3 regions of the Pseudonocardia sp. TMWB2A genome follow, and region 2 is predicted to be linked to each of the others. Evidence: riboswitches for the same ligand, from Rfam matches in the RefSeq annotation. Region 2 holds a riboswitch; each other region holds the start of a gene.
The links. Region 2 has a riboswitch for S-adenosylmethionine ahead of DMP17_RS36865 (putative leader peptide). Riboswitches for the same ligand answer to the same signal wherever they lie in the genome.
Positions count from the first base shown of each region.

Region 1: it holds a riboswitch for S-adenosylmethionine, as region 2 does, so the genes downstream of both, thrC (threonine synthase) here and DMP17_RS36865 (putative leader peptide) in region 2, are expected to answer to the same signal.
Region 3: it holds a riboswitch for S-adenosylmethionine, as region 2 does, so the genes downstream of both, DMP17_RS17330 (aminotransferase class V-fold PLP-dependent enzyme) here and DMP17_RS36865 (putative leader peptide) in region 2, are expected to answer to the same signal.

Region 1 covers NZ_QKQY01000002.1:680,001-691,759, forward strand. The annotation lists gene lepA (translation elongation factor 4) at 1-150, opposite strand, end outside; gene cynS (cyanase) at 383-847, shown strand; gene rpsT (30S ribosomal protein S20) at 1,019-1,282, shown strand; gene holA (DNA polymerase III subunit delta) at 1,393-2,361, opposite strand; SAM riboswitch class I at 2,502-2,655, shown strand; gene thrC (threonine synthase) at 2,662-3,930, shown strand; partial or broken gene DMP17_RS17570 (ComEC/Rec2 family competence protein) at 4,171-5,940, opposite strand; gene DMP17_RS17575 (ComEA family DNA-binding protein) at 6,390-7,607, opposite strand; gene DMP17_RS17580 (DegV family protein) at 7,802-8,656, opposite strand; gene DMP17_RS17585 (xylulokinase) at 8,666-10,108, opposite strand; gene octT (diglucosylglycerate octanoyltransferase) at 10,105-10,836, opposite strand; gene DMP17_RS17595 (histidine phosphatase family protein) at 10,829-11,449, opposite strand; gene rsfS (ribosome silencing factor) at 11,446-11,759, opposite strand, start outside.
Region 2 covers NZ_QKQY01000002.1:4,761,182-4,772,940, reverse strand. The annotation lists gene DMP17_RS36885 (ABC transporter permease) at 1-772, opposite strand, end outside; gene DMP17_RS46555 (putative leader peptide) at 1,162-1,239, opposite strand; gene DMP17_RS36880 (ABC transporter permease) at 1,427-2,323, opposite strand; gene DMP17_RS36875 (ABC transporter ATP-binding protein) at 2,313-3,113, opposite strand; gene DMP17_RS36870 (ABC transporter substrate-binding protein) at 3,142-4,236, opposite strand; SAM riboswitch class I at 4,807-4,902, shown strand; gene DMP17_RS36865 (putative leader peptide) at 4,908-5,006, shown strand; gene DMP17_RS36860 (LLM class flavin-dependent oxidoreductase) at 5,146-6,405, shown strand; gene DMP17_RS36855 (NtaA/DmoA family FMN-dependent monooxygenase) at 6,402-7,781, shown strand; gene DMP17_RS36850 (ABC transporter substrate-binding protein) at 7,778-9,412, shown strand; gene DMP17_RS36845 (ABC transporter permease) at 9,409-10,356, shown strand; gene DMP17_RS36840 (ABC transporter permease) at 10,353-11,252, shown strand; gene DMP17_RS36835 (dipeptide ABC transporter ATP-binding protein) at 11,249-11,759, shown strand, end outside.
Region 3 covers NZ_QKQY01000002.1:639,742-647,526, reverse strand. The annotation lists gene lhgO (L-2-hydroxyglutarate oxidase) at 1-1,130, shown strand, start outside; gene era (GTPase Era) at 1,127-2,029, shown strand; gene recO (DNA repair protein RecO) at 2,050-2,886, shown strand; gene DMP17_RS17355 (hypothetical protein) at 3,110-3,472, shown strand; gene DMP17_RS17350 (isoprenyl transferase) at 3,507-4,292, shown strand; gene DMP17_RS17345 (hypothetical protein) at 4,289-4,705, shown strand; gene DMP17_RS17340 (DUF2795 domain-containing protein) at 4,743-4,943, opposite strand; gene DMP17_RS17335 (hypothetical protein) at 5,024-5,659, opposite strand; SAM riboswitch class IV at 5,734-5,848, shown strand; gene DMP17_RS17330 (aminotransferase class V-fold PLP-dependent enzyme) at 5,892-7,259, shown strand; gene DMP17_RS17325 (Fur family transcriptional regulator) at 7,270-7,722, opposite strand; gene DMP17_RS17320 (ArsR/SmtB family transcription factor) at 7,719-7,785, opposite strand, start outside.

The sequences.
Region 1 (11,759 bases), 4.1 Mb from region 2:
CTGGGCCCGGGCGTCACGCGCGCTGAGCACCCCGGTGACCTGCAGCATCCGGTCGGCCAGGGTCGACTTCCCGTGGTCGATGTGGGCGATGATGCAGAAGTTCCGGATGCGCTCCGGCGGGGTGAACGTGCGGTCGGCGTACGTCGTCACTCGGCTGTACTCGGCTTTCGCTCATGCGTGGGGCTTCGGGCACTTCGGGTGCTCAGGGCACTCGGGGCTCGGGGCACTGGGACCCATCGTCCCATGTCGGGCCGGGCGACCGCCGTGGTGGCACCGCAGGTCGTCACACGCCGTTCACGCGCGGGCTCCCGGCGTTGCCGCCCCCGGCCCGGGGCGCGCACGATCGGGTCCGCCCCACGCCGCCCGACGCAGGAGGATCACCGTGTTCGTCAGCCCCCTCACCCCGCTCGACCGGCTCGGCGCCGCCCGCATCGTGCTGGCCCAGAAGAAGCGGCTCGGCCTGCGCTGGGACGCGGTCGCCGAGGCCGTCGGCGCGTCCCTCGAATGGTCCACCTCGGCCCTGCTGGGCCAGCAGACGATGACCCGCGAGCAGGCCGAGGCCGCCGGGAACCTGCTGGACCTCGACGCCGACGTCGTCGACGCCCTCACCCTCCCGCCGGTCCGCGGCGCGGCCGCGGTGGACCTCACCGACCCGCTGGTCTACCGCCTCTCGGAGATGGTGCAGGTCTACGGGACGACGATCTCCGAGCTCGTCCGCGAGGAGTTCGGCGACGGCATCGTGTCCGCGATCGACTTCGAGCTCGACCTCGCGCGGGTGCCCGACCCGAAGGGCGACCGGGCCGTGATCACGCTGAACGGGAAGTTCCTGCCCTACCGCGTCTGGTGACCCGGCACAGGGCGCGACGACGCCGCTGGTAACCTTGTGCGTCGAGCGCTCGGCGTGCTCGCCCGAAACGGCCTGGACCCTCTCTCCAGTGATGCTGTTCGGTGCCGCCGGAGCGGACCCGGACGAGAACACTCACCAGCCGACCAGCAGGCAGGAAGACCAGAGGCAGACGTGGCCAACATCAAGTCGCAGATCAAGCGAGTCAAGACCAACGAGAAGCGCCGGCAGCGCAACAAGTCGGTGAAGTCGTCGGTCAAGACCGCGATCCGCCACTTCCGCGAGGCCGCCGACTCCGGCGCCGACAACGTCGTGGAGCTGCAGCGCAAGGCGGCCAAGGCCCTCGACAAGGCGGCCGGCAAGGGCGTCATCCACCGGAACCAGGCGGCGAACCGCAAGTCGGCCCTGGCCAAGCGTCTCAACGACGTCCAGGCCTGAGCCACCCCGGTTCTTCCGACGACGGCGCCGCCCCACCCGGGCGGCGCCGTCGTCATGTTTCCGGGCCCGCCCGGGGTCGCGCCGTCGGTGCGCTCCGGGGTCCGGCCGGGTCAGCGCGGGGTGCGCGCGGAGACGACGGCCAGCACGGCCCGCTCCAACGCGTACCCGGCGTCCGCGGCGACACCCTTGACGTCGGCGTTCACCCGCGCCGTCGCCGCGATCGCGACGGCGAGCTGCTCCGGGCGCCACTGCCGGACCGTCTGCTGCGCCTTCCGGATCTTCCAGGGCGGCATGCCCAGCTCCCCGGCCAGCCGGTTCGGGTCGCCCCGCCCGGCCGAGCCGACCTTGGCCAGTGTGCGCACCGAGTCCGCGAGCGCGTCGGCGATCAGCACGTGCGGGACACCGAGCACCAGCGCCCACCGCAGCGCCTCCATCGCCGCCCGCCGGTCCCCCGCGACCGCCGCGTCGGCCACCGCGAAGCCCGAGGACTCGGCCCGGCCGCGGTGGTAGCGCCGCACCCCGGCCTCGTCCACGGCACCACCGGTGTCCGCGACGAGCTGCCCGGCCGCGGCCGCCAGCTCCCGCAGGTCCGACCCGACCGCCTCGACCAGCACCGCGAGCGCCCCGGGCGTGATCGTGCCGCCGTGGCGGCGGACCTCGTCACGCACGAAGTCCGACCGCTCGTCGGCGCGGGTGATGCGGTTGCAGGTGACCGTGTGCGCCCCGGCCTTGCGCATCAGGTCCAGGACCGCCTTGCCCTTCGCTCCCCCGGCGTGCTGGACCACGAGCACGATCCCGTCGGCCGGGTCCTTCACGTAGTCGGCGATGGCGGCGGTCATGTCCTTGTTCGCGTCCTGACCGTGGGTGAGCACAATCACCCTGCCCTCCGCGAAGAGCGAGGGGCTGAGGTGCCCGGCGAGCTCGCCGGGTGCCACCTCGGAGGTGCGGAAGCGGCGCAACTCGGTCTCCGGATCGCGCTGCCGGGCGCGCCGGACCAGGTCGGACACCGCCCGCTCGGCCAGGAACTCCTCGTCCCCGACGACCAGCTGCAGCGGGCCCGGTTCGCTCGTGCTGCTCACACCCCCATGGTGGCCCACACCCCCGACAACGGGTGAGCCGCGTCCCGACCGGAGGACGTCGTCTGGCGGTGGGGTGCCCCGCTCGCGTACGGTCGTCGTCGATTCCGGCGCCCGGCGTCCGGAGCACCACAACCGCATATGGCTCATCCAGAGGGGCAGAGGGAACGGCCCGTTGAAGCCCCGGCAACCGGCGTCGCACGACGATCCGCCCAGACCTGCGCATCCCGCGTGGTGAGGACGTCGACGAACACGGTGCCAATTCCGGCCCGCCACGTCCGGCGGGACAGATGAGGAGATCTCGTGACTCTCACTGCTGCGCCCGAAACCACCTCCGCCTACGACCTCGGCTCCGCGCGCGCTCTCGCGTGCCGCGAGTGCCGCCACGAGATCCCGCTCGCCGCGGAGTTCGCGTGTCCGCGCTGTTTCGGCCCCCTCGAGGTCGCCTACGAGTTCCCGAAGGTCACCCGCGCCTCCATCGAGGCGGGGCCGAAGTCGATCTGGCGCTACAAGGACCTGCTGCCGGTCCCGTCGACCGTCGAGCAGCACGCGAACACCGAGCCCGGCCTGACCCGGCTGATCGAGGCCGACAACCTGGCCCGCGCGCTCGGCGTCCGCAAGATCTGGATCAAGGACGACACGGGCAACCCGACGCACTCGTTCAAGGACCGCGTCGTCGCCGTCGCCCTCGCCGCCGCTCGTGAGCTCGGCTTCTCGGTGCTGTGCTGCCCCTCGACGGGCAACCTGGCCAACGCCGTCGCCGCCGCGGCCGCCCGCGCCGGCTGGGACTCGGTCGTGCTGATCCCGTCCTCGCTGGAGCAGGCGAAGATCGTCACCACCGCCGTCTACGGCGGCACCCTGCTCGCCGTCGACGGCAACTACGACGACGTCAACCGGCTCGCCACCGAGCTGGCCGCCGAGCACGAGGACTGGGCGTTCGTGAACGTCAACGTCCGGCCGTACTACGCCGAGGGCTCGAAGACCCTGGGCTACGAGGTCGCCGAGCAGCTCGGCTGGCGGCTCCCGCAGCAGGTCGTCGTCCCGGTCGCGTCCGGCTCCCAGCTCACCAAGATCGACAAGGGGTTCACCGAGCTCGGCACCCTGGGTCTGGTCGAGCCCACCCCGTACACCGTGTTCGGTGCCCAGGCCACCGGCTGCTCGCCGGTCGCGCGGGCCTTCGAGGCCGGCCACGACGTGATCCAGCCGCAGAAGCCGGACACCATCGCGCGCTCGCTGGCGATCGGAAACCCGGCCGACGGCCCGTACGTCCTCGACTCGGTGCGCCGCACCGGCGGCTCGGTCGGCCACGTCTCCGACGAGGAGGTCGTCGCCGGCATCCGGCTCCTGGCCCGCACCGAGGGTGTGTTCGCCGAGACCGCGGGCGGGGTCACCATCGCGACCACCAAGAAGCTGCTCGAGGCCGGGGCGCTCGACCCCGACGCCGAGACCGTCCTCATGATCACCGGCGACGGCCTCAAGACCCTCGACGCCGTCTCCGGCGAGGTCGGCCCGACGGCGACCGTGCCGTCGACGTCCGCCGCGGTCCGCGAGGCGCTGGCGAACCTGGGCTGACCGGCCCCGCCGGCCGGGCGCCGGACGGGGGTCGCCCCGCGCGACCACCGTCAGCCCGGCCGGGTCGTCGCCGGTCAGGGCCAGGTCACCGGACCGGTCGGTGCGGGCGACGACGATCCCCGCCCCGGCCAGCCGGTCCACCAGCTCCGGGTTGGGGTGCCGGTAGCTGTTGCCGTTGCCGACGCTGATCACCGCCGCCCGCGGCGCGACGGCCGTGATCAGCCGCGGGACCACCTTGCGGGACCCGTGGTGGGGCATCTTCAGCACGTCCGCCCGCAGGTCGGCACCGGAGTCGATCAGGTCGTCCTGGGCGACCAGCTCGGCGTCGCCGGTCAGCAGGATCGTCGCGGCCGGGGTGGTCGCGCGCAGCAGCAGCGAGATGTCGTTGACCGCCGTCCCGTCGCTGCCGTCGACCGTCAGGGGCGGGTGGACCGGGCCGAGGACCTGCAGGCGCAGCTCCGGCCAGCCCAGCTCCATCCCGCGCGCGAGCCCCACCACCGGGGCACCGGCCTCCTCGGCGCGCCGGGTGATGTCGCGCAGCCCGGACGCCGGTTCCCGTACCGGCCCGACGGCGATGCCGCCCGCGGCGCGGCCACGCAGCGCGCCGGCGAGGCCGCCGTCGTGGTCGGCGTGGAAGTGGGTGATCACCACGAGCTCCAGGACCCGGACGCCGAGCCGGTCCAGGCAGGTGTCGACGGCGTCGTCGGTCGGCCCGGTGTCGACCAGGACGGCGTGCCCGGGGGTACCGGTGGCGAGGACGAGCGCGTCGCCCTGACCGACGTCGCAGGCCACCATCCGCCATCCGGCGGGCGGCCAGCCGGGCGGTGCGAACCGGGTCGGGACGAGGACGACGAGCAGCCCGACCAGCAGGGCCAGCAACAGCGCCCGCAGCCGGGGCACCCGGCCCATCGCCAGCAGCACGACCAGCACCCCGGTGAGCAGCAGCGCGCCGCCCGCCCCCGCGGGCCACGGCACGGTGGCACCGGGCACCGCGGCGGCCCGGTCCCCGACCACCACCAGCCACCACACGAACGGTCCCGCCAGCCAGGCGCAGCACCACGCGGCGGCCGGGCTCACCGCGGACAGCACCGCGCCGAGCACGCCCAGCACCGTCGCGGGGGCGACGGCGGGCGCGGCGAGCAGGTTCGCCACCACGGTGACCAGCCCGACTCCCCCGTTGAGCCCGGCGATCACCGGCGCGGTGGCCAGGGCCGCGGCGACCGGGACGACCAATGCCTCGGCCGGTCCGGACGGCAGCCCGCGCCGTCGCAGCGCCGCCGTCCAGCCCGGACCGAGCAGCACCAGTGCGCCGGTGGCGACGACGGAGAGCACGAACCCGGCGTCGACGGCCAGAGCGGGGGCGGCCAGCAGCAGGCCGAGCACGGCCACCGCCAGCGCGGGCACCGCCGATCGGGCCCGGCCGGCCGCGAACGCGATCAGCACCACCCCGCCCATGACCGCCGCCCGCAGTACCGACGGTGACGGCCGGGCCAGCACGACGAACCCGACCAGGGCGAGCATCGCCGCCGCGGCCGCGATCCGCGGGTCGGTCCGGAACAGGCGCAGGAGGAGCAGCACCGCCCCGGTGATGATCGCGACGTTGGCCCCGGAGACGGCGGTGAGGTGCGCGAGCCCGGCGGTGCGGAAGTCCTGCTCGGTCTCGGCGAGCTGGGCGCGGGTGTCCCCGATCGCGAGCCCGGGCAGCAGTCCCGCGGGTGCCTCGGGCAGCGCGGAGACCGCCGCGTCGCGCAGGCCGTCGCGCAGCGCCCCGGCACCGGTCTGCCACCAGGGCGGCGCGGTCACGTCCTGCGGCGCACCCCGGACCTTCAGCACGGCGACCGTGAGGTCGGGGCGCTGTGCGGGCATGAGCAGCCCGGCGGCGGAGACCTCCTGGCCGGGGAGCAGCCCGGTCCAGCTCGCCGCCGGGGCCAGGAGCAGGAGCTTCCCGCCGGTGGTCGCCCGGTCCCCGCCGACGGTGGCCGTGACGAGCTCGGTGGGTACCAGCGCCATCGCCCGGGCGGCGCCGGACTCGTCGCCGCCGCCGGTGGTGCTGCGCAGGAGTCGGGGGTCGTCGGTGAGCCGGACGCGGACCTCGGCGGCGGCGCCGCGGTCGGCGGGTGCCCGCAGCGGGTGCGACGCCAGCGCGGCCGCGTGGACGGTGACCAGGACGGCCGCGACGAGTGCGCACCCGGCCGCGGCGAGCACGATCGAGGACGGTGCCGCGGCGCGGGCGCTGGCCCGGGCGCGGAGCAGCGCGACCGGCAGGGCGAGCGCCGCGAGGACGGCGGCGGTGATCCCACCCGCGGTGCCGCCGAGCAGCCCGGCGAGGACGGCGGCCCACGTGGCGAGCGCGGCGGGGACGAGACGCAGGTCGGGTGGGGCGGGACGCTCGGCCTGTTCCTCGTGCTCGTCGTCGTGCTCCCCGTGGACCGGGTCCGCCCGGCGGGCTCCGGCGCGGGTCACACCCGCACCAGTTCCTGGAGCTGGGCGAAGCGGCGCTCGCCGATGCCGTCGATCTCCCGCAGCTGCTCGACCCGGCTGAAGCGCCCGTTGGCGCTGCGCCAGTCGACGATCTTCTTCGCGGTGACCGGGCCGACGCCGGGCAGGGCGTCGAGGTCGGACGCGGTCGCGGTGTTCAGGTCGATCTTCCCGCCGGGGGCGCCGGGCGGGGCGGGCGCGGCGGCCGCGCCCGGTTCGGTGCCCGACGCGGGCTCGGAGCCCGGGGCGGGCAGGACCGGGGCGGCGTCGACGGCCGGCGGGACGCCGACCGCGATCTGCTCGCCGTCCCCGAGCCGCCGCGCCAGGTTGAGCACGCTGAGGTCGACCTCGGGCAGCGCGCCCCCTGCGGCGTCGAGGGCGTCGGCGACGCGCGACCCGTCGGGCACCCGGACGAGGCCGGGCCGGGCGACGCGCCCGACGACGCTGACGACGAGCGGCCCCGCGGTGACCGGGGCCGCCGCGACGGGTGCCGGTGCGTCCGCGCCCGCCGACCGGTCCGCCTCCCCGGCCGCCGCCTCGCCGGGCACCGCCGTCACCTCGGGGAGGCCGCCGACGGGCTGCACGGTGGGGCGGTCGAGCCACACACCCACCCCGGCGACGAGCGCACCGACGAGCACCACCGCCACCAGCGCGAGCGCACCGGGGCGGCCCGGGTCGACCCGCGCCCCGGCCAGCGACGACGGCAGCCACCGCTGGGCCCGGCGGCGCAGCCACGAGGGGCGCCCGCCGTGCGGGCCGTCGTCGCCGGGGGCCTCCTCGGGCGGGGCGGGATCGTCCCGGGCCAGCAGGGCCAGGGGATGGCCGGCGTCGGGGTCGGCGGTCCACACCGGCGTCGCGCCCTGCGGGTCGGCGGGGTCGGCGGTCCACTCCGGTGCCGCACCGTGCGAGGCGCCGGGGTCGGCGGACCACCCCCGTGCCGCACCGTGCGAGGCGCCGGAATCGGCGAGCCGGACAGGTGTCGCACCGTGCGGGGTGCCGCGTCGGGAGGTGGGCGGCATCCGACCCGGCGGAACGGCACCGCTGACATCGTGCGGCGGGGGTGGCCCGGGAGGCAGCGGCAGCGCGGGCAACGGGACCGTCGGGGGATCGAGCCGGTCCGCGACCGTGTCCGGGCGCCCGCGCGTCCCGATCCCGGCGAGCCGCCGGGCCGGGTCGAGGGAGGCGTCGGTCCTGGTCACGCAGCCGACGCTAGGGCCGCCACACCCGTTCCGACCGGCCGGTGTCCGGCCTGTGGACGGATCCGTCGATTGGGGACCGATGGCGTCCCGTGGGCCGTCACGGGGCCGGATCGTCGGCGGTCCGTGCTAGACACCGGCGGGGCCCGTCGGCTCGTGGCAGGGCGGCCGGGGCCGGCCACCCTCCGGGGAGGCGGTCAGCCCGCCGGCACCACCACGACCCCCACCAGCCCCGGTCCCGCGTGCGCCCCGATCACCGCGCCGACCTCGGAGACGTGCATCCCGGCGGCGTCGGGCAGCTGTTCGCGCAGCCGGTCGGCGATGTCCTCGGCCCGGTCCTCGGCACCGAGGTGGTGCACGGCGACGTGCGCCCCCGGACCCGCCTCGGCGACCGCGAGCGCGACGAGCCGTTCGGTCGCGCGCGAGGTCGTGCGCACCTTCTCCAGCGGCGCGATCCGGCCGTCGCGCAGGTGCAGGATCGGCTTGACCGACAGGGCCGTGCCCACCAGCGCGGACGCGGCGCCGATCCGGCCGCCACGGCGCAGCCGTTCCAGGTCCTGCACCGCGAACAGGACCCGTGCCCGTGCGGCGACGGCTCCGGCCACGGCCTCGACGTCGTCGGGGGCCTCGCCCGCCCCGGCGGCGTCGGCGGCGGCCAGCACGGCGAAGCCCAGACCCATCGCGATGGCGCCGGAGTCGACGACCCGGATCCGGTCCGGGGCGACCTCCTGTGCGGCGAGCCGGGCGGCGTCCCAGGTGCCGGACAGCTCCCGGGACAGATGCACGGCCACGACGGCGGGGGCGCCGTCGTCGAGCAGGGCGGTGAAGCGCTCGGCGAACGCGGCCGGGGTCGGGCGCGAGGTCTGCACCAGCAGGTTGCGGTCGGCGAGGGCGGTGATCAGCTCGGCGGCGGAGACGTCGACACCGTCACGGGCGGTGCGCTCGCCGAGCCGCACCTCCAGCGGGACGACGTGGATGCCCCGCCGTTCCGCGACGCCGGGCGGCAGGTGGGCGGTGGAGTCGGTGACCACGGCGACCGGCGAGGGGGGCACGGCCGGACCCTATCCACCCGGCGGGCGGAACAGCGGTGCCAGTGCCCGCTGCGCGGCGAGGTAGCGGCCGTGCGCGTCGTCGAGGCGGCCGCGGGTGCGCGGGTCGGGGGTGAACTCCCGGTCGACCCGCACCATGCGCCCGGCGAGCTCACCGACCGAGGCGGCGTCGCCGGTCGCGAGCGCGGCGAGCATCGCGGCGCCGAGCACCCCGGCGTCGCGCTCGGCGGTGCGGCGCAGCGGCCGGTCCAGCACGTCGGCCTTGATCTGGCACCAGAGGTCGCTCGCCGCACCACCGCCGCAGGCGGCGATCGTGTCGGCGCGACGTCCGGCGGCAGCCTCCAGCGGCCCCAGGACGTGCCGGGCGGCGTGCGCGACGCCCTCCAGCACGGCGCGGCCCAGCTCGGCGGACCCGGTGGCGAAGCCCGCGCCGAGCCAGTGCCCGCGCAGGTCCGGGTCCCACAGCGGGGCCCGTTCCCCGGCGAGCTGGGGCAGGAACAGGACCTGGCCCGGGTCGGCGCCGGCGGCGCGGTCCAGCAGCTCGGCCAGTGCGACGCCGAGCACCGCGGACGCCCAGGTCAGGGCGTCGCCGCCGGCCTGGGTGGGCCCGGCGTGCACGTGCAGCCCGCGCCAAGGCGGGAACGTGACGATGCCCGGGGCGCCGCCGCCGGGCGTCGCGGCGAGGGCCAGGACCTCCGAGGTGCCCGCGATGTCGATCGCGTCGCCGGGGGCGGCGATCCCGCCGCCGAGCAGCGCCGCCCAGGCGTCCATCGTCCCGACGGCGACGGGCAGCCCGGCCGGGAGCCCGCCCGCGCCGGTGGTCTCCCCCGCGACCGACGCCGGGTCGGTCAGGGGCGCCGGCATCGCGCGCAGCCCGGGGACGAGCAGGTCGAGCCAGTCCGGGTACCGGCCGTCGGGGTCGAGGAGCCCGGTCGAGGACAGCGGGTCGGCCACGGCGGTGCCGGTGAGCCGCTCGAGCAGCCAGTCCTTGGGGGCGAGCAGCCTCCGTGCGCGGGCCCACGCGTCGGGCCGGTGCGCGGCGAGCCAGGCGGCACGGGCGGCCGCGTGCGAGGCGTCGACGGTGCCCAGCCCGCCCCGGACCCGGGCCCGGTCGGCGGGGGCGAGCCGCTCGGTCAGTGTCGCCGCGACCGGGCCGCACCGGCCGTCCTGCCAGGTGATCGCCGGGTGCACGGGGGCACCGTCGTCGTCGACGAACAGATGGGTGTTGACCTGGGCGCACACCCCGACCGCCGTCACCCCGGCCAGTGCCGGGCCGAGTGCGCCGACCACCTCGGTGAGCCCGGACCACCAGTCGTGCGGGTCCTGCTCGGCGTGCCCGGGTGCGGGCCGCGCGGTGGGGTGGGCGGCACGGGCCGCGGCGACCCGGACGCCGTCGCCGGTGAACACCGCCGCCTTGACCGAGGTGGTGCCGAGGTCGATGCCGAGCAGGGTCACGGCCGGTCCCCCACGGCCGCGAGGAGCCCGGCCAGCGCCTCCCCGACGGCGGCGTGGCCCGCCCAGCCCCAGTGCAGCCCGTCGGGGTTGCCGTACCCACCGAGGACGTGCTCGCCGACCAGGGCGGGCACGTCGAGCACCGTCACGGCCGGGGCGCCGGCCGCCCAGCGGCGGATCGCGGCGTCGGTGGCGGCACGGTGCGGGTGGGCCAGGCCGTAGTCGGCGGCACGGTGCACCGACGGTGCCAGCGCCACCACCGGCAGCCCGGGGCGCAGGGCGTGCACACCGGCCCGGCAGCGTTCCAGGTAGGCGACGGTGAGGCGGGGCGGCAGGGTCGCCGGTCCCCCGCCGGGCAGCCGCGCCAGCGCCGGGGCGAGCCGCGGCTGGGCGCGCCGGTAGGCGCTGCGGGCCGCGTGGCGCAGCGGGGCGGGCCGCAGGACGGGGATCAGCTCGCGCAGTGCGGTCGGCAGCGGGGACGGCAGCGAGTCCATCCCGGACACCCCGAGCACGACCGCGCCGACCCGCGGCAGCGCCGCCCACACCCGCGGGTCCCCGGTGATCGCCGACCAGGCGTGCCGGGCCGTCCACCCGGCGCGCGCGACGATCTCGGCGCGGCCGCCGAGGCGGGCGGCGGCGATGTTGGGCCACAGCCTCGGCTCGTCGGCCGGGCAGGGCCGCTCGGGTCCGTGGAAGGCCAGCGAGTCCCCGACGACCAGCAGGTCAGGCACCGATGTTGTACCCCGACAGGCGCCAGCGGGGGTGGTCGTCACGGCGGGCGACGACGGCCCACCGGGTGTTGCCCAGCCCGCCGATCACCGGCCAGGACGACTGCGGCAGGTCGAGCAGCCCGCACACCATCCCGGCGATCATGCCGCCGTGCGCGACGAGCAGCACGGAGCGCTCCTCCGGGTCGGAGGCGTACTCGAGGTCCAGCTCCTCGACGACCGGCAGCGACCGGACGACGACGTCGACCCGGGACTCCCCGCCGGGCGGGGTGAACCGCGGGTCGGACCGCCACTCGGCGATCGCGCCCGGGTCGTCGGCACCGATCTCGGCGATGGTGCGTCCCTGCCAGTCCCCGAGGTGGGTCTCCCGCAGCCGCTTGTCCACCGACAGCGGCAGCCCGACGGCCTCGGCCACCGCGGTCGCGGTGTCGTGGGCGCGGGTCAGGTCCGAGGTGATGATCCGGTCGAACCGCTCCTGCGCGAGCCGCGGCGCGACGGCCGCGGCCTGCGCGCGACCGGCGTCGGTCAGCCGGGTGTCCAGGTGCCCCTGCATCCGGCCGACGGAGTTGTACTCGGTCTGCCCGTGCCGCAGCAGGGTGACCCGGCGCAGCGTCATGCAGTGCCGTCCGGGTCGCCCTGGGGGTCGGGCACCTCGATCGCCGGGCAGTCCTTCCAGAGCCGGTCCAGGCCGTAGAAGCCGCGCTGCTCGGTGTGCATGACGTGCACGACGATGTCGTTGAAGTCCAGCAGCACCCAGCCGTTGTCGTTGTCGCCCTCGCGGCGGGTCGGCTTGCTGCCGCGCTCGCGCAGCTTCTCCTCGACCTCGTCGACGATGGCCTGGACCTGACGCTCGTTGGCCGCCGACGCCAGCACGAAGCAGTCGGTCAGCGCCAGCTGGTCGGACACGTCGAGCGCGACGATGTCGA
Region 2 (11,759 bases):
GCCCGAGCACCGCGTAGAGCGCGAGGCAGACGACGATGACGTCGGTCTGGAAGAACTCCCGGGCGGTGTTCATCTCGTAGCCGATCCCCGACGTCGCGTTGATCGTCTCGCCGAAGACCAGGGCGAGCCACGCGGTGCCGAGCGAGTAGCGCAGCCCGACCAGGAACTGGGGCATCGCCGACGGCAGGATCACGTGCCGGACCTGGCCGAACCAGCCCAGGCCGAGGGTGCGGGCGGCCTCGACGAGCGTCGCGTCGACGTTGCGGATGCCACCGAAGAGGTTCATGTAGAGCGGGAAGGTCACCGCCAGCGCGATCAGCGCGATCTTGGGCTCCTCGCCGATGCCGAACCAGATGATCAGCAGCGGGATGAGCCCGATGACGGGCACCGTGCGCAGCATCTGCACGGGCGCGTCGATCACGTCCTCGCCGCGCCGGAAGAGCCCGGACAGGGTGGCGAGCAGGACCGCGGCGACGACACCGATCGCGATGCCGGACAGCACCCGCACGCTCGACACCGCCACCGCGCTCTGCAGCGCACCGTCGGCCCACATCTCGGCGGCCGTGACCGCGACGGTCGCGGGGGAGGCGAGGACGTCGCGCGGGAGGACGCCGGTGCTCGACAGCACCTGCCACAGCCCGATGAGCACGACCGGGGACGCGGTCTTGACCACCCAGCGGGGGACCCGGTCCGGTCCGCGGGTGTGCCGGGTGCGGAGGGTCTCGACCTCGGGCGGGGAGCTGGTGCGCTCCCGTTCGGAGACGGTCGTCATGGGGGCTCCTGGGGTTCGGAGGGCACGCCGGCCGGCCCGGGCGGTGCGGGTGCCGGGCGGAGGTGGCGGGCTCGTGGGCCGTCGCGGGGACGGGCCGGGTACGGGGGTGGGGTGCCGGAGGTACCGGCACGCCGGAACCGGCCGTGTCGGGCGGGCACGGTGGGACCGGTCTGCCCCACGGGGCCGGTGGGACGGGTGTCGTCAGGTGGCCGGGTGCGCCGGCGGGGTGCGGAGCCGCGGTGGTCCGCCCGCCCGGCGGTGGCGCACACCGGGCGGGGCCACCCGGCCGGCCGGGGTGCCGGACCGGCACCACAGGCGCGGCACGCCGGGGTGGTGCGGTCGGGGGCGCCGTCGAGCGGGACCGGGCGGCGCGGTGGGCCGTGCCCGGGTCAGGACCGACAGAGCGCCGACGCGACGCGCGCGAGGTCGATGTGCGCGCGCGTGGTCAGCGGAACCGGAACGGTCATACGGTGACGGTAACCGCCCCGGGCTCGAAACCCAACCCTTGGAGTTGGGATTGGAGTCACGACGTTTCGGCTGGTGGGAACGGGTGCGGGAACCCGTCCGGACACCTCGGATCACGCACGACCTGGCCGCCCGTACGCGGGTTCGTACGGGCGGCCCGGTCGTGGGACGGGGAGGTCGACGGCCGGGTCAGACGGTGAGCGCCAGCCCCCGGGCGCGCAGCACCCGTCGCTCCAGCGGCCGGAAGACCAGCAGCTCGACCCCGATGCCGACGATGAGGATCAGCAGGATCGCGGCGAACACCTGCACGATGTCGTTCACGTCGGCGCCGTTCTTCAGGTAGGCGCCCAGCCCGACCCCGAGCGCGGGTCCGGCCGCGATGATCTCCGCGGCCATCAGCGAGCGCCAGGAGAACGCCCAGCCCTGCTTGCAGCCGGCGAGGTAGCCGGGCAGCGCCGCGGGGAGCAGGACGTAGCGGGCCATCTGGTAGCCCGTCGCGCCCAGGACCTGGCCGGCCCGGGGCAGGATCGGCGGCACCTGGTCGATGCCCGCGACCAGGCCGTTCGCGATCGAGGGCACCGAGCCGAGCAGGACCACGAAGAAGATCGTGGTGTTGGTCAGCCCGAACCACAGCACCGCGGCGGGCACCCAGGCCACCGACGGCAGCGACTGGAGACCGGTGAGCAGCGGCCCGATCGCCGCACGGACCAGCGGCACCTTGGCGACGACCACGCCGAGCGGGGTGGCGATCACCAGGGCGAGCAGGAAGCCGAGCGCGGCCCGGCTGATCGAGGTCCACAGGATCGACCAGATCTCGCCGCTGACGACGGTCTCGCCGAACGCCTCGGCCACCGCGCCCGGGGCGGGCAGCCGGTACTCGGGCGTGACCGCCGAGGCCCAGACGATCTGCCAGACCACCACGATCGCCACGAGCGCGACGATCGGCGGCAGCCAGGTCCGCAGGAACCGCTGCCACCACGGCGTCGTCCGCTCGACGGGGGTGTCGAGCGCGTCGAGCCCGGCGACGGCGGCCGCGGAGTCGCGGTCGTCGTCGACGACGGTCATCGAGGACTCCTCACGCGGCATGGCTGGTGATCACCGCCCGCAGCCGTCCGGTGATGTCGTCGTGCAGCTCGGCCTGCGCCTCGGCGTCGTGACCGCCGGCGGGCACCGTCCACTCGCGGACGACGGTCCCCGGCCGCGACGACAGCAGCACGACCCGCTCGGCCAGCCGGACGGCCTCGCGGACGTCGTGGGTGACGAACACGATCGTCGTCCCGGTGGCCCGCCAGACCCGCAGCAGCTCGCCCTGCAGGACGTCGCGGGTGATGGCGTCGAGCGCGGCGAACGGCTCGTCCATCAGCAGGAGCCCCCCGGCGCCGTGGGTGTCGCCGAGGCCTGTGGCCGCGGCCAGGGCGCGGGCCAGCGACACGCGCTGGCGCATGCCGCCGGACAGCTCGTGCGGACGCTTGTCGCCCAGGCCCTCCAGCCGTACCAGGGTGAGCAGCTCCTCGGCCCGCTCACGCCGGGCCGACCGGCCGTGCCCGGCGAGCTTGAGCGGCAGCTCGACGTTGCGCAGCGCGGTCAGCCACGGCATGAGCGCGGCCTCCTGGAACATGAACGACGGCCGCGCCGACCCGACCCGGACCGCGCCCGCGGTGGGCCCGTCGAGCCCGGCGAGCAGGTTCAGCAGCGTCGACTTGCCGCAGCCGGACGCGCCGAGCACGCAGAGGAACTCGCCGTCGCCGACCCGCAGGTCGATCCCGTTGAGCGCGGTCACGGCCCCGGTGCCGGTGCCGAAGGTCTTGGCGACCCCGGACAGCTCCACGGCGGTGCCGCGGGTCCTCGGGCGCCGGGTGGTCAGGTCGACGGTCATCGGTGGTTCCCCTCGTCGATCGGAAAGGTCAGTTCGCGGCGGCGAGACCGGCCGGGTCCACGGCGGTCTCCCCGGAGCTGGTCCGGACCGCGTCGACCGCGGCCGGGTCGAGGAAGCCGGTCAGGTTCGCCTCGCTCTTCGCGATGCCCGCCGTGACCGAGTCCTTGGCCAGCTGCGGGAAGGTCGAGGCGAGCGGATCGGAGTCGAAGGACAGCTCGGTGAAGGCGCGGTCGAGGATGTTCGCCGCCAGCGGCTTGCCGGTGATCTCGCCGATCGCCTCGTTGGAGACGGTCTTCGCCTCGGCGGGGTTGTCGCGGATGAGCGCGATGGCCTTCTGCTCGCCCCGCAGGATCGCCTCGACGGTCTGCGGGTGCTGCTGGAGGAACTCGGTCCGGACGATGACGACGGTCGTCGGGAACTTCCCGCCGGGCCACAGGGACTTCTCGTCGACCAGGACCTTCGCCCCGGCGTCGACCAGGCGCGAGCTCCACGGCTCGGGCAGCCAGCCGCCGGCGACCTTGCCCTGCTTGAACAGGTCGAGGGTCTGCGGGTTCTCGATGTTCTGCACGGTCACCGCGGCCGGGCCCTGCCCGATCGGGAGCTTGTTCTCCGACAGCCAGGTCTTCAGCGCGATGTCCTGGGTGTTGCCCAGCTGCGGCGTCGCGATGATCTTGCCCTTGAGCTGCTCGGGGGAGGTGATGTCCGGGCTGGTCACCAGCTGGGCGCCGGCCGAGGTGGATCCCGCGACGAGGCGCACGGCCTCGCCGTTCGACTTGGTGAAGGCGTTGATCGCCGGGCCGGAACCGATGAACGCGACGTCGATCGAGCCGCCGAGCAGGGCGTTGACCTGGTCCGGGCCGGCGTTGAACGTCTGGGTGGTGAGCTTCGTGTTCCCCAGCTCGGCGGCGAACAGGCCCTGCTTCACCCCGACCAGCGCGGGGGCGTGGGTGATGTTCGGGAAGTAGCCGAGGCGGACCTCGGTCGCGGGGGAGGTGGCTCCCGCGGCGGTGGTGCTCTCGTCGGCGCGGGAGCAGCCGGCCAGCAGCCCGAGCGCGGTGAGCAGCGCGAGCAGGACGGCGGCGGTGCGCGCCCGGGATCCGGGACGCAGGACGTGCGGGGACATCGCGGGACGGGGTCCTTCCGTGGGGGCGGCGGGCGGTCGGGACGACCGCTGCGCGCCGGGGCCGGCCGGCCCTGGGAGGGCGTGCCGGGGTACGGGACGGGTGGCGGGCCGGAGTGGTGTCCGGCGGGCGGTTCCCGGTCCGGCGGGTGCCTCGCACGCCGGGGGCGTGGCGTTACGGCCCGCGGGACGGGAGACCGGTCAGCGACAGAGTTCGCTGTAGGCGGGCGCGCGCCGGCTCGGCCAGAACGGCTCGAGGCCGGTAGGGCGCAGGGGCACAGCGCGCCACGCCGTGCGCGCCTGCCGCTGGGGGACGGGGGCCGTCGCGTCCCCCACGAGCCGTGCGGGGCGCGAGGGCCGCCGCTGGCTCATCGTCACCCGACCAGGGTGCGCGGTGGTCACCTCTCCGGACAACCCGGCGTCCACCAACCAGGAACACGGTCAGCGTGTCCGGACATCTTCCCTGGCATCCGGGTGGTGGTTCCGCAGGTCGGGAGACTTGCTGCGGCGCAGGTCACTCGACTGTGATGCGGGTTGACACCGTCGGGCACCGGAAACCTACAGTCGGATCGCACACCATCCGGAGCGGCCGAGAGACCCGGCTCGACGACGCCGCAGCAACCCCCCGCAGCACGCGGGAGCGGGTGCTCCAGCCGGGTTCGATGGAGGAACCCATGCGCACGGTCGCCGAGCAGGTGCGTGCCGCGCACCATCCCCGGTACCGCCGCCACGTCGACCTGATGCGGGTCGCGGGCGCCACCTGTCGGGCCTGACCGGCGTCCCGCCGGGCGCCCCGCCCACCCCGTCCCGGCCGTCCACGACGGCCACCCGTCCCGGCCGCCGCGTCCCGCGGGCCGCCCCGACGTCCTTGTCGTCCCGTCGTGCCCCCGTTCGACGAGAAAGCGATGCCGTATGTCCACATCGGACACCACCACCGGCGACGGCCCTCTGCACCTGGCCGTCGCGCTCGAGGGTGCCGGCTGGCACCCCGCCGCCTGGCGCGAGCCCGGCGCCCGCCCCGGCGAGCTGTTCACCGCCCGCTACTGGACCGACCTGGCCCGCACCGCCGAGCGCGGGCTGCTGGACCTGCTCACGATCGAGGACGCACTCGGGCTGCAGTCCGGGGACCACCTGAGCGGCGCCGACCGGCGCACCGACCGGGTGCAGGGCCGGCTCGACGCCTCCCTCGTCGCCGCCTTCCTCGCGCCGCTGACCTCACGGATCGGGCTGGTCCCGACCGTCACCACCACCCACACCGAGCCGTTCCACGTCGCGTCGGCGCTGTCCACCCTCGACCACGACAGCCGCGGCCGCGCCGGCTGGCGGGTGCAGACCTCGGTGCGCGCCGACGAGGCCGCCCACTTCGGCCGCCGCACCGTCCCCGGCCTGCGCCGCGCCGACCTCGACACCCCGGCCGCCCGTGAGCTCGTCGCCGAGCTGTTCGGCGAGGCCGCCGACGCCGTCGAGGTGGTGCGCAGGCTCTGGGACTCCTGGGAGGACGACGCCGAGATCCGCGACGCCCTGACCGGGCGCTTCGTCGACCGGGACAAGCTGCACCGGGTCGACTTCGCCGGGGAGCACTTCGGCGTCGCCGGGCCGTCGATCGTGCCGCGCCCGCCGCAGGGCCAGCCGCTGGTCGTCTCGCTGGCCCACGGCTACGCCCCGGCGCTGCTCGCCGCCCGGGTCGGCGACGTCGTGTTCACCACCCCGCACGACGCCGACGACGCCGCCCGCATCGTCGCCCAGGTCCGGGCCGCCGAGGCCGCCGTGGGCCGCACCGCACCGCCGCTGCGGATCCTCGGCGACGTCGTCGTGGTCCTCGAGGCGACCGAACGCGCCGCCCGCGACCGGCTCGCCCGCCTCGACGCCCTCGACCCGATCTCCTCCGACGCCGTCGTCCTCGCCACCACCCCGACCGGGCTCGCCGACACCCTGCTGTCCTGGCGCCGTGCCGGCCTCGACGGCTACCGCCTGCGCCCGGCCGTCCTCCCGACCGACCTCGACGCGGTCGTCGACGGCCTGGTGCCCGAGCTGCAGGCCCGCGGCGCCTTCCGCACGACCTACGGCGAGACCACCCTGCGCGCGCGCTTCGGCCTGACCCGCCCGGTCAGCCGCTACGCCCCGGGAGCGGATCCCACCGCCGTACCGACCCTCTCCGGAGCGACCGCATGACCAGGACCGGCAGGAAGCAGATCGTGCTCGGCGCCTACTTCCCGGGCGTCAACCACGACACCGTCTGGAGCGACCCCGCCTCCGGCAGCCACATCGACTGGGAGTCCTTCGAGCACTGGGCGCGCACCGCCGAGCGCGGGAGGCTCGACCTGCTTTTCCTCGCCGAGGGGCTGCGGCTGCGCACCCGCGGCGGTGAGGTGTTCGACTCCGACGTCGTCGGGCGCCCGGACACCTTCACCGTGCTCGCCGCGCTGGCCGCGGTCACCGAGCACATCGGGCTGGCCGGGACGATCAACTCCACCTTCAACGAGCCCTACGAGCTGGCCCGCAAGTTCGCCACGCTCGACCTGCTCTCCGGCGGCCGGGCCGCGTGGAACGTCGTGACCAGCTCCGACGCCCCCACCGGCGAGAACTTCCGCCGCGGCGCGTTCCTCGGCCACCACCAGCGCTACGAGCGCGCGGGGGAGACCCTCGCCGCGGTCCGCGCGCTGTGGGACTCCTGGGGCTCCGACGCCGTCGTCGCCGACCCCGCGTCGGGCACCTTCCTGCGCGACGGCCACGTCGGCGACTTCGCGGTCTCGGGCAACCAGTTCGACATCGCCGGGCGCTTCACCACCCCGCGCAGCCCGCAGGGCCACCCGGTGGTGCTGCAGGCCGGGGAGTCCCCGGCCGGGCGCGACTTCGCCGCCGCGTCCGCCGACGCGATCTTCTCCCGCTACCAGAAGTTCGACGAGGCCCGCGCCTTCTACGACGACGTCAAGGCCCGCGTCCGGAAGGCCGGCCGCGACCCCGACGAGGTGCGGATCCTGCCCAGCGCGGGCGTCGTCCTCGGCGACACCGACGCCGAGGCCCGCGAACGGCACGCCCACATCCACGACCAGCAGGTCGACCCGTGGACCTCGATCGTGCTCGCCGAGATGGTGTGGAACCGGGACCTGTCCGCCTACGACCCGGACGGCCCGCTGCCCGACGTCGACCCCACCCCCGACGCCCCGAAGTGGATCGAGGGCCGGGCCCCGTTGACCCAGGACGCCCACGCGACCGTCGCCGCCTGGCGCGAGCTCGCCGCCGCCCACGGGTACTCCCTGCGCGAGACCGTCGCGCACGTCTTCGACCGCGCGGTGTTCGTCGGGACCCCGGAGCACGTCGCCGACGAGATCGACCGCTACGTGCAGGCCGACGCCTCCGACGGCTTCATCCTCGGCTCCCACGTCACCCCGTCCGGCCTCGACGAGGTCGTGGAGAAGGTCGTCCCGATCCTGCAGGAGCGCGGAGTGTTCCGGACCGACTACACCCCCGGCGCGACGCTGCGCGAGCACCTCGGACTCGCGAGCCCGTCGCGGTTCGGCGAGCGCCGCCCGGCGGTGGCGTCGTGACGCGCCGTCGTCGCGGATGGTGGCGGGACCTGCCCGCCGGCCGGTCGGCGGTGCTGCTCGCCGCCACCGCGCTCACCCTCACCGCCTGCGGCTCCGGCGCCGGGGGCGCCGCCGCCGACGCGGGCCCGCCGCAGCCGGGTGGGACGCTGGTGTTCGCGGTCTCCTCGGACCAGGGCTGCGCCGACCCGCAGCAGGTGCAGAGCAACGACTCGATCTACTCGCTGCGCCAGGTCGTCGACTCGCTCACCGACCAGGACCCGTCCACCGGGGCGATCGTGCCCTGGCTGGCGACCCGCTGGTCGTCGAACGCCGACGCCACCGCCTGGACGTTCACGCTGCGCCCCGGGGCCACGTTCTCCGACGGTGCGCCGGTCGACGCGGCCGCGGTGAGGACGAACCTCGACCGGGCGGTGAAGCTGGGCGCCCGCGGCAGCCTCCCCAAGGGGTACCTGGCCGGGTACACCGGCACCGACGTCACGAGCCCCACCGGGTTCACCGTCCGGTTCGCGAAGCCCAACGTGCAGTTCCTGCAGGGCACCTCCACCCACAGCCTCGGCCTGCTGTCCCCGGCCAGCGCCGCCCGCTCCGACGACGAGCGCTGCGCCGGCGTCGTCGGCTCCGGCCCGTTCACGATCGAGCGCTACGCCAAGAACGACGTCACCGTGCTCGCGAAGCGGGCCGGCTACGACTGGGGCTCGCAGCTGTTCACCCACCCCGGCGAGGCCTGGCTCGACCGGGCCGAGTTCCGCGTCGTCCCCGAGTCCGGGGTGCGGGCGGGCAGCGTGCAGTCCGGCGAGGTCGACGCGATCGCCAGCGTCGGCCAGCAGGACGAGGCCCCGCTCACCGGGGCCGGCGTCCAGCTCCCGGCCCGGCCGAACCCGGGCCTGCCGTTCGGGATCACGTTCAACCAGGGCACCCCGCTCGGCGCCGACGCCGCCGTCCGCGAGGCGGTGAGCCGGGGCATCGACCGCAACGAGGTCGTCGCCGCGGTCTACCCGAGCCAGACGCGCGCGGCGACCTCCCCGCTGTCGTCGACGACGCCGTCCTACGCCGACCAGTCCGCGCTCGTCGGCTACGACCCGGCCGCCGCGACGGCCGCGCTCGACCGCGCCGGGTGGGTGCCCGGGCCCGACGGCATCCGCGCCAAGGGCGGGCAGCGCCTGACCGTGCCGCTGACGTTCGCCCAGAACATCGGCACCACCAAGCCCGCGCTGGAGCTGATCCAGCAGCAGCTGCGCCGGATCGGGATCGACCTCCAGCTCCGCGAGATCCAGATCGCCGAGACCCAGGCCGTCCTCGACGGAGGGGACTTCGTCGCCGCGTGGGGCAACCTGACCCGCGCCGACCCGGACATCCTGCGGTCGACCTACGGCACCGACGGGACCAACCGCTACCGGCTGCCCGCCGGTCCGCTGCAGGCCCCGCTGGTGGCGCAGGCAGCCACCGTCGATCCGGCGCAGCGCGCGGCACTCGCCGGGCAGGCGCAGAAGCTGCTCGCCGAGCGGTTCGACACCGCGCCCGTCGTCGAGCTCACCACCGTGCTCGGCGTCGGCCCGGACGCGCACGGCGTCGCGTTCGACGCGTCCTCGCGCATCCAGCTGCACGACGCCTGGAAGTCCGACGCGCGATGACCGTCCCGTACCTGCTGCGTCGCCTCGGGCTCGCCGCCGTCGTGCTCTGGGCGGCGTGGACGGTCAGCTTCGTCGTGCTCTACCTGCTGCCCGGCGACCCGGTCGCGACGATGGCCTCGGGCGACGGCGAGCCGGTGTCGCCGGCCGAGCTGGACGCCCTGCGCGCCCGCTACGGCCTCGACCAGCCGCTGCCGGTGCAGTACGTGACGAAGCTCTGGGCGGCGCTGCACGGTGACCTCGGGACGTCGTTCGCCAGCGGGCAGGACGTGCGGACCGCGGTCGCGGAGGCCCTCCCGCCGACCCTGCAGATCGCCGCCGCCGGGCTGCTCGTCGCCGTCGTCGGCGGCACCGCGGTCGCGCTCGCCGCGACCTGGGCCCGGACGCCGTGGCTGCGGCAGGTGCTGGCGTCGCTGCCGTCGCTGGCGGTGTCGCTGCCGGTGTTCTGGGTCGGGCTGATGCTGGTGCAGCTGTTCTCGTTCTCCCTCGGCTGGCTGCCCTCGGTCGGCGACCGCGGACCGGAGTCGCTGATCCTCCCGGCGGTCACCCTCGGGCTCCCGACCGGTGCGCTCGTCGCGCAGGTGCTGGCGAAGAGCCTCACCCAGGCACTCGACGCGCCCTACGTGACGACCGCCCGCGCCAAGGGGGTGGGGGAGGCCGCGGTGCACCTGCGGCACGCCCTGGGCAACGCCGCGATCCCCGCCCTCACCGTGCTCGGGTACGTCGTCGGCAACCTGCTCGCCGGGTCCGTCGTCGTCGAGACGGTGTTCACCCGGCCCGGCCTGGGCCGGCTCACCGTCGCCTCGGTCGGCGCCCAGGACATCCCCGTCGTCCAGGGGGTCGTGCTGTTCGCGGCGCTCGCGTTCGTCGTGGTCAACCTGCTCGTCGACCTCGCCTACCCGCTGCTCGACCCGCGGGTCGCCGTCGCCTCCGGGAGTACCCGATGACCCTGCTCGACCACACACCCCTCGTCGCGCCCGGCGTCCGCGACGCACCGCCCCCGGCCGGACGACGGCCGCGGGCCCGGCTCGGACGGTTCCTGCGGTCCCGGCCCGGGCTGGTGTTCGCCGCGGCGGTCGTGCTGCTCGTGCTGACCGCGGCGTTCGTGCCCTCGCTGCTCGCACCCGGCGACCCCGCCGTCGGCGACACCGCGCACCGGCTCGCCCCGCCCGGGCCGGGCCACTGGTTCGGCACCGACCACCTCGGCCGCGACGTGTGGACCCGGGTCGTGCACGGCGCCTCGCTGTCGCTGCAGGCCACGGTGATCGCGGTCGCCGTCGCCCTCGTCGCGGGCGGGCTGATCGGGCTGCTCGCCGGGTTCGCCGGCGGCTGGGTCGACGAGATCCTCATGCGCGGCGTCGACGTGCTCCTCGCGATCCCCGCGATCCTGCTGTCGCTGGCCCTGATCACCGCGCTCGGCTTCGGGACGGTGAAGGTCGCGATCGCGGTCGGCGTGGCGAGCGTCGCCAGCTTCGCCCGGGTGATGCGCGCCGAGACCCTGCGGGTGCGCCGCGCCCTCTACGTCGAGGCCGCCCGCGCGGTCGGCACCCGCTGGTACGTCTCGCTGTGGCGGCACGTGTTGCCCAACGCGGCCGGGCCGGTCGTCGTGCTCGCGGTGCTGGAGTTCGGCCTCGCGATCCTCGCGGTGTCCGCGCTGAGCTTCCTCGGCTACGGCGCCCCACCGCCCGCCTCGGAGTGGGGCTCGCTGGTCGCCGACGGCCGCAACTACCTGGCCGTCGCCTGGTGGGTGTGCGCGATGCCCGGCCTGGTCATCGCCGCGACCGTGCTGTCGGTCAACCGCATCTCCCGCGCCCTGGACGGCGAGTGGGGGCGGTCCGCATGAGAGCCCTGCTGCAGGTGGAGGGCCTGGAGGTCGCCTACGCCGGTGGCGGCGGGACGGTGCACGCCGTCCGCGGGGTCGACCTGACCGTCGCGCCCGGCGAGGTCGTCGCCGTCGTCGGGGAGTCCGGGTCGGGCAAGACCACCCTGGCCGCCGCGGTGCTCGGGCTGCTGCCCGTCGCAGGCGCCGTCACCGCCGGCACCGTCGCCCTCGACGGCACCACCCTCACCGGGCTGTCCGAGCGGGCGTACCGGTCGGTGCGCGGCGCCCGGATCGGGTTCGTCCCGCAGGACCCGGGCGTCGCGCTGAACCCGGTGCAGAAGGTCGGCGTGCAGGTCGCGGAGGTGCTGCGCACCCACGGGCTCGCCGACCGCCGCTCCGCACCGGCCCGTGCCGTCGAGCTCCTGGGGCAGGCCGGGCTCGACGAGCCGGACACCCGCGCCGGGCAGTACCCGCACCAGCTGTCCGGCGGGATGCGCCAGCGCGTGCTCATCGCGATCGCCCTCGCCG
Region 3 (7,785 bases), 4.1 Mb from region 2:
TCGCCGTCGTCGAGCGTGAGCAGCGCCTGGCGAACCACCAGACCGGCAACAACTCCAACGTCGTGCACTCCGGGCTGTACTACGCGCCGGGCGGCTACAAGGCCCGCCTGGCCGTCGCCGGGTGTGCCGAGACCATCGCGTTCTGCCGCGAGCACGACCTGCCGCACCAGGTGTGCGGCAAGCTCGTCGTCGCGACCGAGCCCGAGGAGCTGCCCCGGCTCGACGAGCTGGCCCGCCGCGGCGACGCCAACGGCGTGGAGAACCACCGCCTCGACGAGCACGGCATCCGCACCTACGAGCCCGACGTCCGCGGTCTCGCCGCGCTGTGGGTGCCCTCGACCGGGATCACCGACTACCGGCTGGTCGCGGAGAAGCTGGGCGAGCTGGTGGAGAAGAACGGCGGTGAGGTCCACCTGGGCCGCACCGTCACCGGGTTCGCCCGCCGCCCGTCCGACGTCGTCGTGCGCACCACCCGCGGTGACCTGCTCGGCACCCGCGCGGTCGTCTGCGGCGGCCTGCGCTGCGACGAGCTCGCCCGCCTGGCCGGCGCCGACCCCGGGGTGCGGATCGTGCCGTTCCGCGGCGAGTACTCCGGCTTCTCCGAGCGGGCCGCCTCGCTGGTCCGCGGCCTGATCTACCCGGTGCCCGACCCGGCGTTCCCGTTCCTCGGGGTGCACGCCACCCGCGGCATCGACGGCACCGTCCACGCCGGCCCGAACGCCGTGCTCGCGATGGCCCGAGAGGGCTACGACTGGCGCACGGTCAGGCCGAAGGAGCTGCTGGGCACGCTGACCTACCCGGGCATGGTGAGGGTGGCGCGCACGCACTGGCGCTACGGCATCGGCGAGGTCCGCCGCTCGCTGTCGACGCGGGCGATGGTCCGCCAGATCCAGCGGATGCTGCCCGACGTCACCGCCTCCGACCTGCACCCGGCCGGCGCCGGGGTGCGGGCCCAGGCGGTGAAGGCCGACGGCACCCTGGTCGACGACTTCCTGTTCCTCGACCAGGCCGGTCCGGACGGCGCGGGCCGCCCCGGCTCGATCCTGCACGTGCTGAACGCACCCTCCCCGGCGGCGACGGCGGCCCTGCCGATCGGCCGCGAGATCCTCGACCGGCTGGGTGCGGCGTGACCGGCGCACAGCCCGAGGGCTTCCGGTCCGGGTTCGCCTGCTTCGTCGGCAGGCCCAACGCCGGCAAGTCGACGCTGACCAACGCGCTGGTCGGGGAGAAGATCGCGATCACCTCCTCGCGCCCGCAGACCACCCGGCACGCGATCCGCGGGATCGTGCACCGCCCGGACGCCCAGATCGTCCTGGTCGACACCCCGGGGCTGCACCGCCCGCGGACCCTGCTCGGGTCACGGCTCAACGACCTGGTGCGCGAGACCTGGTCCGAGGTCGACGTCGTCGGGTTCTGCGTGCCCGCCAACGAGAAGGTCGGCAAGGGCGACCGGTTCATCGCCGAGGAGCTGCGGCGGATCGCCGCGCACACCCCGGTGGTCGCCGTCGTCACCAAGACCGACACCGCCCGCCCCGAGCAGGTCGCCGAGCGGCTCACCGAGGTGTCGGCCCTGATGGAGTTCACCGAGGTCGTGCCGACCTCGGCGCGGTCGGGTTTCCAGGTGTCGCTGCTCTCGGACCTGCTGGTCGGGCTGCTGCCGGAGGGCCCGCAGCTCTACCCGGACGGCGACCTCACCGACGAGCCGACCGACGTGCTCGTCGCCGAGCTCGTGCGGGAGGCGGCGCTGGAGGGCGTGCGCGACGAGCTGCCGCACTCGATCGCCGTCGTCGTCGAGGAGACGATCGAGAAGAAGGACCTGCTGGAGATCTACGCGATCATCTACGTCGAGCGGTCCAGCCAGAAGGGCATCGTGATCGGCAAGGGCGGTGCCCGGCTCAAGCAGGTCGGCAGCGACGCCCGTCGCCAGATCGAGAAGCTGCTGGGCACCCGGGTGCACCTCGACCTGCACGTGAAGATCGCCGAGGACTGGCAGCGGGACCCGAAGCAGCTGCGCAAGCTGGGGTTCTGAGCAGGACCTAGACTGGGTGCGTGGCCCAGCTCTACCGCGACACCGGGATCGTGCTCCGGGTGCAGAAGCTGGGCGAGGCGGACCGGATCATCACGATGCTGACCCGTCAGCACGGCAAGATCCGGGTGGTCGCCAAGGGCGTGCGCCGCACCCGGTCGCGGTGGGGTGCCCGGCTGGAGCCGTTCAACCACGTCGACGTCCAGTGCTACACCGGCCGCACGCTGGACGTGGTCACCCAGGCCCAGACCGTCGACGCGTTCGCCCCGGCGATCGTCGCGGACTGGTCGGCGTACTCCTGCGGCTGCGCGATCCTGGAGACCGCGGACCGGCTGGTGTCCGAGGAGGGTGAGCCGAGCCTGCGGGTGTACCTGCTGCTGCTCGGCGCCACCCGGGCGCTGGCCGACGGCGCCCGTGAACCGGCCCTGGTGCTCGACGCGTTCCTGCTGCGGGCGATGAGCCACGCGGGGTGGGCGCCGTCGCTGTCGGAGTGCGCGCGCTGCGCGACGCCCGGCCCGCACCGGTCGTTCACCGTCGCCGGCGGCGGCATGGTGTGCCCGCGCTGCCGCCCGCCGGGCTCGGTGACCCCGGCGACCGAGACGGTGGCCCTGCTGTCCGCGCTGCTGCACGGCGACTGGGACACCGCGGACGCCTCGGGCACCCCGACCCGGCGTGAGGCCAGCGGCCTGGTCGCGGCGCACCTGCAGTGGCACCTGGAGCGGCAGCTGCGCTCGCTGCCCCTGGTCGACCGCCGCGCCCGGGTCCGGCCCGCCGCCGTCGTCGCACCCGGGGTGCCGGGGCCCGCCCCGGAACCGCCGGACGGCGGAGCGGCGACACCCCCGGACGCCCTCCCTGGCTAGTCCGATCAGACTTTCGTCCCCGTGTGGGGTGCCGTGAGCGGCCCGTCCGCTTCGTCGAGCGGTTGACGTGCGGGCGCGCCGCCCGTCGCGGTGCCGCCGGTCGCGTCGCACGGGACTTCCGCCGACTCCACCGGGTGATCGTCGCTTTCGACGGGCAACCGGTTCCGCCGTCTCGTTACGCTCCTGTGATCGAGGGGACCCCAGCCCCGTCGGAGAGGCAGTCGTGAACCGACCCCACACCCCGCCGCCGGACGACGACCACACCGGTCGCACCCACCGTCTCCCGGCCGCCACGCAGCGCATCCCGGTGCCGCCCACCCAGCAGTTCCCGGTCCGCACCGAGGCGATGCCGGAGTCCCCGCAGGACGGGCCGACCCGCGCGATGCGTCAGGTCCGGGCCCGCACCGAGGACGGCGCGTGGCCGGCCATCCCGATGCTGCCGGTGATCCGGCCCGACGAGTCCGAGCCGATGTCGGAGGCCGACCGGATCCGCGGGCACCGCGGGATGCGCCGGCTGCGCGAGACCATCGAGCGGCTGGAGGACCCGGCCGTGCCGGCCTGGCCGCAGCCCGACCACCGCGACTGAACCCGTCCGCCGTCCCCGACGTAAGGTCGGCGACGTGCCGTTCCAGCCTCCCGCACCGCACCCGTCCGGTGCCCGGCCCCCGGCGATCCCGCCGGAGCTGGTGCCGCGCCACGTCGCCCTCGTGATGGACGGCAACGGCCGCTGGGCCAACGCCCGCGGCCTGCCCCGCACGGAGGGCCACAAGCGGGGCGAGGCCTCGCTGATGGACGTCGCCCGCGGCTGCATCGACCTGGGCGTGCGCTGGCTGTCGGCGTACGCGTTCTCCACCGAGAACTGGCGGCGCAGCCCCGACGAGGTCCGGTTCCTGATGGGCTTCAACCGCGACGTGATCCGCCGCCGCGTCGACGAGATGGACGCGATGGGGGTCCGGGTCCGCTGGGCGGGCCGGCGCCCGCGGCTGTGGCGCTCGGTGATCAAGGAGCTGGAGATCGCCGAGGAGCGCACCCGCGGCAACGACGTGCTGAACCTGACCATGTGCGTCAACTACGGCGGCCGCGCCGAGATCGTCGACTCGGTGCGGCAGCTCGCCCGGCTCGCCGCGGAGGGCCGGATCAACCCCGACAAGATCGACGAGCGGATGCTGGCCCGGTACCTCGACGAGCCGGACATGCCCGACGTCGACCTGTTCGTGCGCTCCTCGGGGGAGCAGCGGACGTCGAACTTCCTGCTCTGGCAGAGCGCCTACGCCGAGATGGTCTTCCTGGACACGCTGTTCCCGGACTTCGACCGCCGCCACATCTGGCAGGCGATCGAGATCTACGCGCGCCGGGACCGGCGTTTCGGGGGAGCCGTGGACGCCACGACGGGAGTGACACCGTGACCACCGATGTGATCTCCGGGATGCTCGCCACCGCCAAGGGTGCGCTGGAGCGGTTCCACGACGTCACCACCGACGACGACGGCGCGCTGACCTTCGCCCACGGCGGCGTGCTGTGCGTGGTGCAGGGCACCGAGCTGGAGGAGGGCCTGCCGGTCCTCAACCTGACCTGCGTCGTCGCGTGGGACCTGCCGGAGTCCGCGGACCCGGAGCACGACGTGCCGCGACGGGTCGGCCTCGGGGTGGGGGAGGGCCTGTTCGGCACGCCCCGGGTGGTGCGCGGCGAGCGCGGCTGGGACGTGACGCTGCGCTACGCCTTCCCCGCGGCCGGGCTGGGCGAGGGGCCGATGGGCACCCTGCTGATGCTGGTCGTGTCCTCGGCGTCGAGCATGCGCGCGGAGCTGGTCGGGAGCTGAGACCGCCCGGCCGGGGGCGCACCCCCGGCCGGACCCGTCACTCGCCGGTGTCGACGGCCGCGACGACGGCGTCGACCGAGGTGTAGTCCTCGGCCGGTGCCGAACGCAGGGCCTCGACCGTCGCGGCGTCGGCGCCGTTGCGCTCGGCGGTCCACGCCAGGTCGTCCTTGGAGGCGGGGAACTCGAGACCGTGCAGGGCGCTGCGGACGGCGTCGGCGGTCGTCGTACGGGATGTCATGGGGTCACCTCTCGTCGTGGACGTTCGGTGACCGGATAGCCGGTGTGCGGCCGTCCATGCACGGGACGGCCGCACGACGGTCAGCCCTCCCCGGCGGGGTCCGCCTCCCCGGCGTCGCTGAGGTGCACGATCGGCAGCGCCGCCAGCTGGCCCGCGGTCATCGCGTGCGCCACGCCCAGCACGTCGTTCTGGGCCTTGGTCATCCGCGCGTCCACCAGCCCGGACAGGCCGTAGGCGACCCGGCCGAGCAGCCGCACCGTGGTCTCGTCGACCTGGGGGCGCGGGGTGGAGACGACCGCGACACCGCGCGGGGCGCCGTCGTTGGACTGGGCGACGCCGATCTCGTAGGACTCACGCGGGTTGACGTGCCGCGACGCGTAGTGGTCGCGCAGCGTCGACATCATGTCGTGGAACCCGGTGACGTCACCCTCGAGCTCCAGGGTGGACAGGTCGTCCTTCGTGAGGGTCTTGGTGCGGCCGGAGAAGCAGCGCACGTAGCCGATCACCGCGCCGGTCCACAGTGCCTCGACCAGGGCCGGGTCGGCGGCCACCCGGACCGGGCCGGACTCCGGACCGCCGAGCGCGGTCACCAGGTGCTCGCAGCACTGCAGCACGTACTGCAGGTCGTCGAACACCGCCGCCAGCTGGGCAAGCTCGCCGGACTCCGGGACGTCGATCCGCCGTACCGTGCCCGGGGCGGGTTGCGTGTCGGTCATCGTTCAGACGCTATCCGGGGTGGCGACGGTCACGGTGTCTCCTTCTGAGACGGTGTGCTAGCTTCGGCGGCGAAGGTCACGAGTGCCAGCGCGAAGCCCCGGCTCGCTGGACGGCAACCCTCCTCCGCGGTGGGGTGCCCCGGGTGATGACCGGGCCGACGCGACACCCGCAGTCGGCAAGCGCGGATCCGTGCGCCACGCCGGGTCCCCGAGATCGGCCGGAGGCCCGATCATGACCCTCGCCCTGTCGCGTTCCGTCCAGCACGCGCTGCCCCGTGTCGTCGGCGCGGACCTCACCGTCCCGCTCGTCGACGGCGGGTGGGCCCGCTACTGCGACCTCGACTCCGCCGCGTCGGCGCCGGCGCTGGAGAGCGTCGCCGCGCACGTCGCGCAGGTGCTGCCCTACCACGGCAGCGTGCACCGCGGCGCCGGCTGGACCTCGAAGGTCTGCACCGCCCTGGTGGAGAACGCCCGCGCCGACGTCGCCCGGTTCGTCCGGGCCCGCGCCGACGACGTCGTGGTGTTCACCCGCAACACCACCGACGCGCTCGGCCTGCTCGCCCGCGCCGTGCCCGGCCCGGTGGTGACCCTCGACCTGGAGCACCACGCGACGCTGCTGGCCTGGCGGGGCGGTACCGGCGGCGCCGAGCACCGGGTCGTGCGGGCCGGTCGCAGCATCGCCGCGACCCTCGACGCGCTGCGGGCCGAGCTCGCCGCCCGTCCCGACGCCGCGCTGGTCGCGGTCACCGGTGCGTCCAACGTGACCGGCGAGCTCCTCCCGGTCGCCGAGATCGCCCGGATCGCGCACGCCGCGGGCGCCCGGCTGTGCGTCGACGCCGCGCAGCTCGCCCCGCACCGGCGCGTCGACCTGGCCGGGTGGGGCGCGGACTACGTCGCGCTGTCCGGGCACAAGCTCTACGCGCCCTACGGCGCCGGGGTCCTCGTCGGTCGCCGGGACTGGCTCGACGCCGCCGAGCCGCACGTCGCGGGCGGGGGAGCGGTCCGCTCGGTCGCCGTGGCCGGTGGGGAGACCGTCACCGAGTGGCTGCCCGCACCGCAGCGCCACGAGGGCGGCACCCCGAACGTGCTCGGCGCCGCTGCGCTGGGCGCGGCCTGCCGCACCCTCGAGGACCTGATCGACGACGCCGTGCCCGCCCACGAGCGCGAGCTCGCCGCCCGGCTGCGCGCGGGCCTGGCGACCGCCCCCGGCCTGCGGGTCCTGTCCTGCTTCGACGACGGGCCCGACGCCGACCGCACCGCGACCGTCTCGTTCACCCTCGGCGAGTTGCCCGCGGGCCTCGTCGCGGCGGCGCTGTCCGCCGAGTACGGCATCGGTGTCCGCGACGGGCGGTTCTGCGCGCACCCGCTGCTGGAGCGGCTCACCGGCGGCGGCGACGCGGTGCGCGCCTCGCTGGGCCTGCGCACCGGCCCCTCCGACGTCGACCGGCTGGTCGACGCGCTGACCGACCTGGCGCGGCGCGGTCCGGCCTGGACCTACGCTCTCGTCGACGGCCGGTGGGCGCCCACCCCGGACCCGCGCCCGGCCGACCCGTTCGCCCGGGACCGGGAGCTGCCCGCCGTCCCCGGCTGCGGGGACTGAGCCCGGGGCGTCAGCCCGCCGAGCAGCGGCCGCAGAGGCCGAAGATCTCCAGGGTGTGCGACACCTCGGTGAAGCCGTGCTTCTGCGCGACCGACTCGGTCCAGGACTCCACCGCGGGGCCCTCGATCTCGACGGCGGCGCCGCACCGGCGGCACACCAGGTGATGGTGGTGGTGCTCTGTCTCGCAGCGCCGGTAGACCGCCTCGCCGGACGCGACCCGCAGCACGTCGACCTCGCCGCCGTCGGCGAGGGTCTGCAGGGTCCGGTAGACCGTGGTCAGGCCGATGCCCTCACCGGCGCGCCGCAGCTCCTCGTGGATCTCCTGGGCGGACCGGAAGTCCTCCAGGCGGTCGAGCAGCGCGGTGACGGCGGCCCGCTGCCGGGTGGCGCGGATGCCGCGCGGCCCGGCGGTGGACCGCTGTGTGATCGTCGCCGCGGTCGTCCGGTCGGTCGTCTCCGTCACGTGTCCTCCTCGACGTGGGCGACGGCGTCCACCACGATGTGCGCCAGGTGGTCGTCCACCAGC